3 regions of the Paenibacillus azoreducens genome follow, and region 3 is predicted to be linked to each of the others. Evidence: riboswitches for the same ligand, from Rfam matches in the RefSeq annotation. Region 3 holds a riboswitch; each other region holds the start of a gene.
The links. A riboswitch is a leader RNA that binds a small molecule or an ion and turns the genes downstream of it on or off. The one in region 3 is predicted to bind cyclic di-AMP.
Positions count from the first base shown of each region.

Region 1 (3,115 bases), 1.9 Mb from region 3:
CAAGAAGATGCTAACCATACGGACGTAGTCTCCACCTGATAATCTACCCCTTTAAATCCTAGAGAGGTCAATGCCTGATTCACCATTCCTTCGGATGAGCTGAACATCGTCTGCACCATCATGCTAACGACCAGCCAAGAAATGAAGTATGGCAAAAAGACAAATGACTGTGCCGTCTTCTTGAACCATTTAACCGCGACTTCATTGAGCAGCACCGAGAGCATGATTGCCGTCCCCAAACCGAACACAAGAAACAGCCCATTCAGAAATACGGTGTTCCATGTGACACGAAGCCAGTCATTGGTCGAAAAGAAGAACTCGAAGTTTCTCCATCCTACTCATTCGCTGCCAAACAGGCCTTCTGAAAGCCGGTAATTCTGAAAGGCGAGCAAATGTCCCTGTATCCGCTTCTGTAGGGGGCCGCTCATCAAGTGTTATGCGGAACATAAATCAAGTAAACGGAAGCTTTCGGTTGTAAATGAATGATTGAGTAAGTTCAGTGACCGGAAACCGGCAATAGCCTTAAAAAAGGCCATGAATTCTATCATAACCATCCTTTACAGTTTGCCGGCTCAGGCGTATAGTCAACTCATTATGAAGTATCTTCGCTTCATGAATGAATTGCGCTGAATTTTCAATTGCGAAAAGCGGGGGAACCACAATCAGCATTGGCATGGCATTCCGATCATACGGAATGAAGCCGCTGCTAGGGGTGAATCGGAAGAAGAGGCGGTTTAATATCGGCTTCCAATCCGCAGGGCAACTCTCACTGCCCGAATCCGACAGCTAACCTCGTAAGCGTCGCTATGAGAGAGGAGTGAAACTGTGAGTTGTCAACGAACACAGGGTACCTGCTCTGTGTTTTTCTGTGCGGAAAATTGAATGGATGTCTAAGATCGCTGAATTTCCGTTCCGACGGAAAACGGGGGAACCGGCCGTGATGATCAATCATTCGTCACATGGGGTGAATCTCGAAAAAGCATTCGAGTAGGGCTACTCTTGGGTCCGAATCCGTCAGCTAACCTCGTAAGCGTTAGAAGAGAGGCTGCTTTTTATACATGCAATGCAAGGTTTATTTGCCTTGCCTCAAGAAGCATGGAAAGAGAGTTCCTCTTTCCCGTGCTTCTTTTTTTGCTGTTTTCGGATTTAGTTCTGGATTAAAGAAGGCATCGTCAGATAATGCATAATGGAGAGGAGAAGGAAGTTGCCTAATATAGAAGTGAACGGAACAACGCTGTATTATGAGACGCATGGCAGCGGCGTGCCCATTGTTTTTATTCATGGACATCTTTCATCTCATCATATGTTTGAGCCTCAAGTGGAGTATTTCAGCAAAAGAGCCAAAGTCATCGTGCTTGATTTGAGGGGATACGGAAATTCGGGGAAGTTAAACGTGGAAGTGGAAGAGATCGTCAAGACGCAATGCGAGGATTTAAACGAATTAATGGATAAACTGGATATCCCGAAAGTGACCCTTGTCGGCTGCTCGAGCGGAAGTTTGCTTGTGCAAAAGTTTGCGGCCTCTTACCCGGACAGGGTAAATGCGCTTGTGCTGGTGGACAGTTATTTCTACGGTCCATGCGGTCCTTTTGGCACCAAAAGCAGCCTGTGGAAAATCCTCGAGGCATGCAGCTGGCTTTCCTATTATCTGCCTGCGGAATTTTTCCTCCGCTCGCTCCGCGTGACATACCACCGCTGGATTCCGGCTTACAGTATTTTACGGAATGAGCTGTTTCATAAACGGCCTACCGAATCGATCAAGCAGCGGATGGCTTTGCTGAAGGTCCATACGGATCCGGGTTCAACGCGGCTGAAAATGCCGATATTATGCGTAGCGGGCAGACAAAGCGAATGGTTTGTGAACCAGATGAACAAGGCGGTAGAGTGGTTCTCCTGCGCACAGAAGGCGGTCATTGAAGACGCGATCTATCCAAGTCATTTATGTCAGCCGATTGAGTTCAACCGTATTTTGCTTAATTTTTTGATTGACCAGCGTATTTACCGGATGGAGCAGCCTTCGGGCTGAATATGGCCTTCGCTGGCTAGAATATTGAGGTACCGCTTGGCCTGGCGGAAGCAACGGGTAAAGGTGATGACATGAATAAAGAATATATGCAGCTGAAATCGCTGCTGAAGCTGCTGGACCGGGAGGAGCGGTGGTTTACGTTTGCCGAGGTGGAAAAAGAGCTGGGGTTATCCGGCAAGTCCGTCCGCAAAATCGTCGAAGCGGCCCTTCACCTCCTGCCCCCGTCCATGCATATCGAGGTATCGAGGGGGAGGGGCATCATTTTCCGCCGGGACCGTTACGGCACGAGCATTCAGGAAGTTTTGGAACCGCTGCTTCGGGAGACGCCTTATTTCCGCCTGATGCAGCTTTTGTTCGTAAACAACGGAAACGCCTCTGCGGAAGAGGTGGCGGAAGAGCTCTACATGAGTTTTTCCTCGTTCAAAAAATGGATTATTCATCTAAACCGGGATGAGCTGCGTCCGTTTCAGCTTCGGATTACGTACTCCTCGCCGACGCTTAAAGGTAATGAAATTCATGTCCGCTATTTTTTCTGGAAACTGTTTACCGAGGCTTATCCGTATACCGGATGGCCTTTTTCGAATGCCGATTTTGACCGGCTGAACGGCTTAGTGGCGGAAATCGAGCGGGAAAAAGGAGTGATCTACTTTTTGAATTCCAAGCGCAGCCTGTCGTTTCTGATCGCTATTGTGCTCGAAAGAGTCAAACAGGGACATCGGGTTGCGCTCAAAAACGGCAGCTATGCCTGGGATCAAAACGCGTTTTACGGCCCCGTCGTAAAACTGTCGGAGAAGCTTACTCAGCTTTACGGCGTCGTTTTGCCTCAGGATGAGGTCTATTTTTTGCAGTCGATGTTCAACCTCAGCCAATACCATGACAAGGACGGATTGAATATTTTCGAGGAAAAAGCGCCTCCTTCGGAAGGTGGGGATCGTGAAGAGAACCGTATGTCCGGCTTGCTTATCGCTGTATTGGCTGAAGCCTTTCCGGCGCTGAACTTAGGACCGCGGTTTTTGGCCGAAATCCGGGAATTTGTGGACAAGCTGCGGATCGATAACGCCATTCCCGAACTGATGGCCGTTTCGCACA
Region 1 covers NZ_AP025343.1:5,506,576-5,509,690, reverse strand. Annotated here, with positions in the region: gene L6442_RS24460 (hypothetical protein) at 1-224, opposite strand, end outside; cyclic di-AMP (ydaO/yuaA leader) riboswitch at 615-816, shown strand; cyclic di-AMP (ydaO/yuaA leader) riboswitch at 888-1,049, shown strand; gene L6442_RS24455 (alpha/beta fold hydrolase) at 1,205-2,026, shown strand; gene L6442_RS24450 (AcpB/EbpR/MafR family transcriptional regulator) at 2,098-3,115, shown strand, end outside.
Region 1: it holds a riboswitch for cyclic di-AMP, as region 3 does, so the genes downstream of both, L6442_RS24455 (alpha/beta fold hydrolase) here and L6442_RS00560 (APC family permease) in region 3, are expected to answer to the same signal.

Region 2 (3,115 bases), 1.3 Mb from region 3:
CGTGTTGACCGTCACAGTAGGCTCCAGCGTTTGCGGAACCTGCAAGCCGACCAGCACCAATGTGACGATGAGCGCCAGCGGCAAATAGATGCGGGTATGGGCTTTAACGAAGTCCTCAAAGAAGTTCCCCAGCCCGCCCCCTCTGCGCGTAATCCCGCGGATGAAAGCAATGGCAACCACAAGGCCCGAAGCCGCCGAGGTAAACATCATCATCGTGATGACGATCATCTGGCCGAGATACGACATGCCGCTTTCGCCGCTGTAATGCTGCAGGTTCGTGTTGGTCATAAAGCTGATGACCGTATTAAATGACAAGCTGGCATCCATGTTTCCGACGTTGCTCGGGTTCACCGGCAGCCCGCCCATCAATCGTAGAACAAGATAACTGAGGGCCACCAATATGATGTTCGTCGCCAGCATGCTAAGAGCGTATTTTTTCCAGCTCATGCTTGAGCGGTTTTTTAGCCCGATGATTTTAAATAAAATGTTTTCCATCGGTCCGAAAATCTTGTCCGTACGATTGGCCTCATTGGAAAACACATGATATATATAGCTTCCTACCGGCTTGACCAGCAGGAGCAGCACCGCGATGACAATGCAAATCTGCAAAATATCCACTTTCGCTTCCTCCTCATAAAATAACCCCACAAAGTGTCGCGTGACCTTCGAGGCTTATTCCGATTACTTTGCGGGGACCCCGGAAATATAACTCCACAAAGTGTCGCGTGACCTTCGAGGCTTGTTCCGATTACTTTGCGGGGACCCCCGGTTCCCCCTGTACTAAAACCGTTCCGGATGGATCAGGGCATATACCAAATAGATGAATACGAGCAGCGCCAAAACCGACACTACGATCATCGTTCTTCCCCTCCCCCATCCACGATATGGCCGCACCACATCAGGAACAGCAGAAAAACGCCGAACACTCCCGCAAGTGTCACGATCATCAGAAAGTCCATCATGGCTTTGATTTCTCTCCTCTCGGTCATAAAACGCATTTACTTCAGCAAAAATCCAACTTCGCCGTTTAACGAATGAATGATGTGGTTGGCCCCAAGCCCCCGGTATATTCCCGGAGAATTCCCTGTACGCGTAATCACATAGATCGGACGTGAAGTCCAGGGACGGCATATTTGCAAATACCGGCAAGTTAAATTGAGACTATTCTCGAAGATGAAGATCCGGCCGACTTTCTGCTCCGGCACGGCCCATTCATCTGTATGGTTCGTATGAATCCGGATGATTTGCGAAACGCCCAGCTTCTTGAGCGCCCGCTCTTCCTTCAAATTATTGGTTAGCACGGCGAAAGGCCGTTTGAGATAAATCAGAAGCTTAATAAATTTGCGCCCGGCTTCATTAGGCGCCGTAACAACGATGAGTTCCTCTTCCACGGCTTTCGCCCCCTTTCCGGCAAGATGTCCAGTCTATTAAAAAATCCGTAAGACCTGCTTTACAGCCTTTTGCCGAGTCTGCTTCACAACAAAAAAGCCGCAGGAAAGAGGTCCTTTCCCGCGGCCTGTTACCCATGGCGAAAGAAAGCCATGAAAACACTGCCCACGACAAATGCTGCCTCTCCCTATACGCTTGCGAGGTTAGCTGACGGATTAGGGCGTGAGAGTCGCCCATCCCCCCATCGTCCCTTTTCGGGACGGGAGGATTCACCCCGGGCACCGCCAATGCGGCGCTAATTTGGGTCCCCCGCTTCCGGCCCGCAGCCGGAATTAAGCGTTAAAGACATTCAAATCAATCGTTAATTTTCCGAAATTTTTGCATTTCCTTTCATTTTCAAACCATTTTGGCAACAAAAAACCACAGAGGTTAATAGGTCCCCTGCGGTCGATACACATCGATCACAAGTTTCATCATTCCTCTCTCATACGACGCTTACGAGGTTAGCTGACGGATTCGAGCGGTGAGAGTCGCTCTACCCGCGTTTCGGATCCATGGCATCCGTTCCGCGGGATTCACCCCTGCGGTACCGCCTGCTTCCGACTCTCACACCGGACAACAGGAATACACGCGATTGGTTCCCCCGATTTCCGCCACCTGCGGGCAGAAACTCAGCGATTAAAAATGGAAACGTTTAGAATATGTTTTGAATACGATTTGAATCATACACCCGCGCGCAAAACGTGTAAAGGTGACGCGAAATCACCTATCGCTTAAAAATGCGGCATTTTGAATTGAGTTATCGCTTACAAGGGTTTTTATCTCCTCTAAAGTCGTCCAACCTCTTTATTTCACCTGTTTTCGTAAATCAGGCTGTCATTTTTCATCCTCCTGTCCGCAAGGGAATCTGGAATTTCCGGTAAACCGCCGATATGATGCGCAAAAACATGCATTCTGTTAAAAAACAGCTTTTACCACCCGCAATCCCCCGGAAATTCCCTGATACAAGATACCATTTCCATTGACGCCGAATTGAAACGGGATGACTCATTAAGTAAAATGAAGTTGCATATAACAAAAGCGCTGCAATGATCAGGTTTTACATATCAAATAAGATGGAAGGAGGGCAAAAACATGTCAGTATACGATTACCAAGCCCACACGCTTCAGGGAAAGGCCGTACCCTTGTCCGTTTATGAGGGGAAGGTACTGCTGATCGTGAACACGGCGAGCAAATGCGGATTTACGCCGCAATACCGCGGGCTTCAAGATTTGTATGAAAAATATCATAAACGAAATTTTGAAATTCTCGGTTTCCCAAGCAATCAGTTTGCGCATCAGGAACCAGGGAATAACGAGGAAATTGCGGAGTTTTGCCAGGTCAATTACGGCGTCAGTTTCCCGATGTTCGAGAAAACCGACGTCAACGGCGAAGATGCTCATCCGCTCTTCAAGTACCTTACCGAACAGGCCCCGGGAGTTCTGGGATCCAAAGCGATCAAATGGAATTTCACCAAGTTTTTGGTCGACAAAGAGGGACATGTGGTGAAACGCTACTCCCCGCAAACAACGCCGGATAAACTGGAAGAGGATGTCATTAAACTGCTTGGAGACTGAAATGCATCTGCGGAATAAAACATGTAGTAGCAAAAAAGAGGCCTGGCGGCCTCTGCAGGCTGTCGAGAACATCTCGGCAGCTATTTTTATGTTCATCGATTATATAAGT
Region 2 covers NZ_AP025343.1:6,090,322-6,093,436, forward strand. Annotated here, with positions in the region: gene kdpA (potassium-transporting ATPase subunit KdpA) at 1-618, opposite strand, end outside; gene kdpF (K(+)-transporting ATPase subunit F) at 781-858, opposite strand; gene L6442_RS27085 (hypothetical protein) at 999-1,391, opposite strand; cyclic di-AMP (ydaO/yuaA leader) riboswitch at 1,566-1,738, opposite strand; cyclic di-AMP (ydaO/yuaA leader) riboswitch at 1,866-2,076, opposite strand; gene L6442_RS27090 (glutathione peroxidase) at 2,524-3,006, shown strand.
Region 2: it holds a riboswitch for cyclic di-AMP, as region 3 does, so the genes downstream of both, L6442_RS27085 (hypothetical protein) here and L6442_RS00560 (APC family permease) in region 3, are expected to answer to the same signal.

Region 3 (3,115 bases):
TTACAATCCAGTTTTTATAAGAATCGGCTGGAAACGCAGCACTTTATCTTTTACAGCTCCAAAAACGATGACTCGCTAGATAAGCTTGCAGATCTTCTGGAACAGAACTATGGACGTATTACAGATGCGATTCAAGTGAAGCTGCCTGCGAAAACGAAGGTTACCGTATTTCCAAACCCAATGAATTTTATTTATTCGATCGGGCAATTTTCTAACTTTTGGTCGCTTGGCGTTTTTGGCGAAGACGCTTTATACATTGTATCCCCAAAATATCGGCCCTCCATGTTTCAATCAACCGTTCACGAATTTACGCATGTCGTCTTATCGCATGTTGACAGTAAGCGGCCCACATGGTTGGAAGAAGGGGTTGCCAATTATTTCGGGAAAACAGACTTAAATGCCTTGAACGTGCTTCCCCCTTTGGTATCTGCCGGCAAAATACCTGGCTTTGATGAGTTAGACGGGTCTGCCTTCGTTTATAGGAACGGATATCCATATTCGTATACCATTGTGGAATTTTTGGCTGCCAAATACGGATATGAGAAATTAAATGATTTTATCAGGCATCCTGAGGATTGGGATCGTATCTTTGGGGTCAGCAAAGCGGAATTGCATGATCTATGGGTGGGTTATTTAAGAGAAAATTACGGTTCAAAGATGGTAAGAGCAAAGTAAGTAAGAAAATGACCTTTTTGATCACGATGAACGATAAGAGTTGGTTTATGTTATAGGAGGGGACTTCCCCTTCTTTTTTGTTTTATTCCTATCAATAAGCAGAAAACGCGCCATCATAAACAATAGAAATTTTGGGGTCCATCACTTTTCATCGGTGTGATATGATTGATTGCAGAGGAAAGAGTTATTGATCAGCCCCAGTTTGGGGAAATTTGAAAAGGTGTTTGGTTGCTACAGAAACACCCTGTTTTTATACATATTTGTTTTATATTTCCATAAAATCATCATGCTGTCCCCGTCGTAATCCGTGATGAAGCTTTATCATGCCGCCGGCAACATGATAGGCGTAGAAGAACAATATTTGCTTCTGAAACAGAGGATCGAACGCGAGTTGGAACTGCCAATTCACGCCGACATTACCCGTTGGTATAAACAGTGGAAGTCCTTGAATCCCATTCCGTCAGCTGAAGCAACAATAAGGCATCGCTCTGGCCGGACTGCAAAGTTATGAAATCAAAGATAAGGGATAGGCATATCCCAGAGAAGGTTGCCAAACCGCCCAACACATCTGAGTCCTCAAGCACAGATGACGCGTGCCGAGGTAACGGCGCTTATCGCAAGAATGCTCAAAACAACTAATCTGATCGACATGTAAACAAGCGATCTACAATAGCTAACTTAGCCAAACAACCATCCCGGGTTTTGATCTCGCGGATGGTTGTTTTCTCAACGCCCAATGGGTAGGGAGAAACCGATTAGATCCACTCATCGTATGTTTGGAATTCAAATGATAAGAGGCGTGAATCACTTGATTATTCACTTTTTGAGTGTAGGGATACTTTCAATCCCGAATCCGTCAGCTAACCTCGTAAGCGTTATGAAAGAGGAATTTGTTGTGTGCTCATGAAAGCTACGGGAAAGTCCAACTTTCCTGTGGCTTTTTTGTGCCAAAATTGATTTTATGGGTAACAATAAGGGTACATCCATGGTTTCTTCAACTTAAACACTGGCGGTGACATAAACAATGGCAGCATTGAAAAGGTTTCTTATTGGCCGGCCTCTAAAATCTAAAGAACTGGGAGAACAAAAATTAAATAAGAAAAAGGCATTAGCCGTACTTTCATCGGATGCGTTATCTTCCGTAGCCTACGGTCCGGAGCAGATCCTCTTAGTTCTGGTCACCGTCAGTACAGCGGCTTTCTGGTATTCGATCCCTATCGGGATTGGAGTGCTCATTTTATTAACGGCGTTGATTCTGTCATATCGGCAAATTATTTTTGCCTATCCACACGGCGGAGGAGCATATGTTGTGTCCAAGCAGAATCTGGGGATTCTTCCTGGATTGGTAGCTGGAGGCTCTTTGTTGGTGGATTATATTTTAACAGTAGCGGTCAGTGTCTCGGCGGGGACGGATGCGATAACGTCAGCTTTTCCTGTGCTGCATGAGCATACGGTAGGGATTGCCGTAACATTTGTTATTCTGATTACCATTTTGAACCTGAGGGGTGTAACCGAGTCGGCATCCATCTTGGCCTATCCGGTTTACTTATTTGCATTTGCGCTGTTCATTTTGATCGGCGTAGGGCTGCACAATATCATGACCGGTCATGTTTCCCCCAATCTTCATACGCCAATAGGAACACCTGTAGCGGGCATCAGTTTATTTTTGCTGTTAAAAGCTTTTGCATCAGGCAGTTCGGCCTTGACAGGTGTTGAAGCAATATCCAATGCCATCCCGAACTTCAAAGATCCGGCCCCGAAAAATGCCGCCAGAACATTAATGGCGATGGGGGTTCTGCTAGCCCTGTTGTTTTCCGGTATCGTGTTTCTTGCCTATTATTTAGGGATTTCCCCGAATCCCCAGGAGACGGTGGTATCCCAGATCGCCAAGCAGACGTTTGGACGAAATTTTATGTACTTTTTCATCCAGGGAACAACCGCTCTGATCCTTGTCCTTGCCGCCAATACAGGTTACTCGGCCTTCCCGCTGCTTGCGGTTAATCTGGCGAAGGACCGGTTCATTCCTCGAATGTTTACCGTAAGGGGCGACCGTCTTGGTTACTCCAACGGGATCATTATTCTTGGTTTGCTCTCGATCGTGCTGATAATCGCCTTCCACGGGCAAACGGAACATTTGATTCCGCTGTATGCGGTAGGGGTATTCATTCCATTCACGCTGTCACAGACAGGCATGATGGTGAAATGGATTCGTGAGAAGCCTGCGGGCTGGGTGATGAAACTAATCATCAATACGATCGGCGCGCTGATCAGCTTTACGGTTTCAGTCATGTTCTTTGTAACGAAGTTTCCGCAAATCTGGCCGGTGCTGATATTTTTACCGCTGATCGTTTATCTGTTTCATCGCATTAAGAAGCATTATGAAGCGGTGGGTGACCAGCTACGTTTGTCGACCTGCGAACCGGTGGTTCCGATTGAAGGG
Region 3 covers NZ_AP025343.1:105,196-108,310, forward strand. Annotated here, with positions in the region: gene L6442_RS00555 (gluzincin family metallopeptidase) at 1-675, shown strand, start outside; cyclic di-AMP (ydaO/yuaA leader) riboswitch at 1,389-1,566, shown strand; gene L6442_RS00560 (APC family permease) at 1,700-3,115, shown strand, end outside.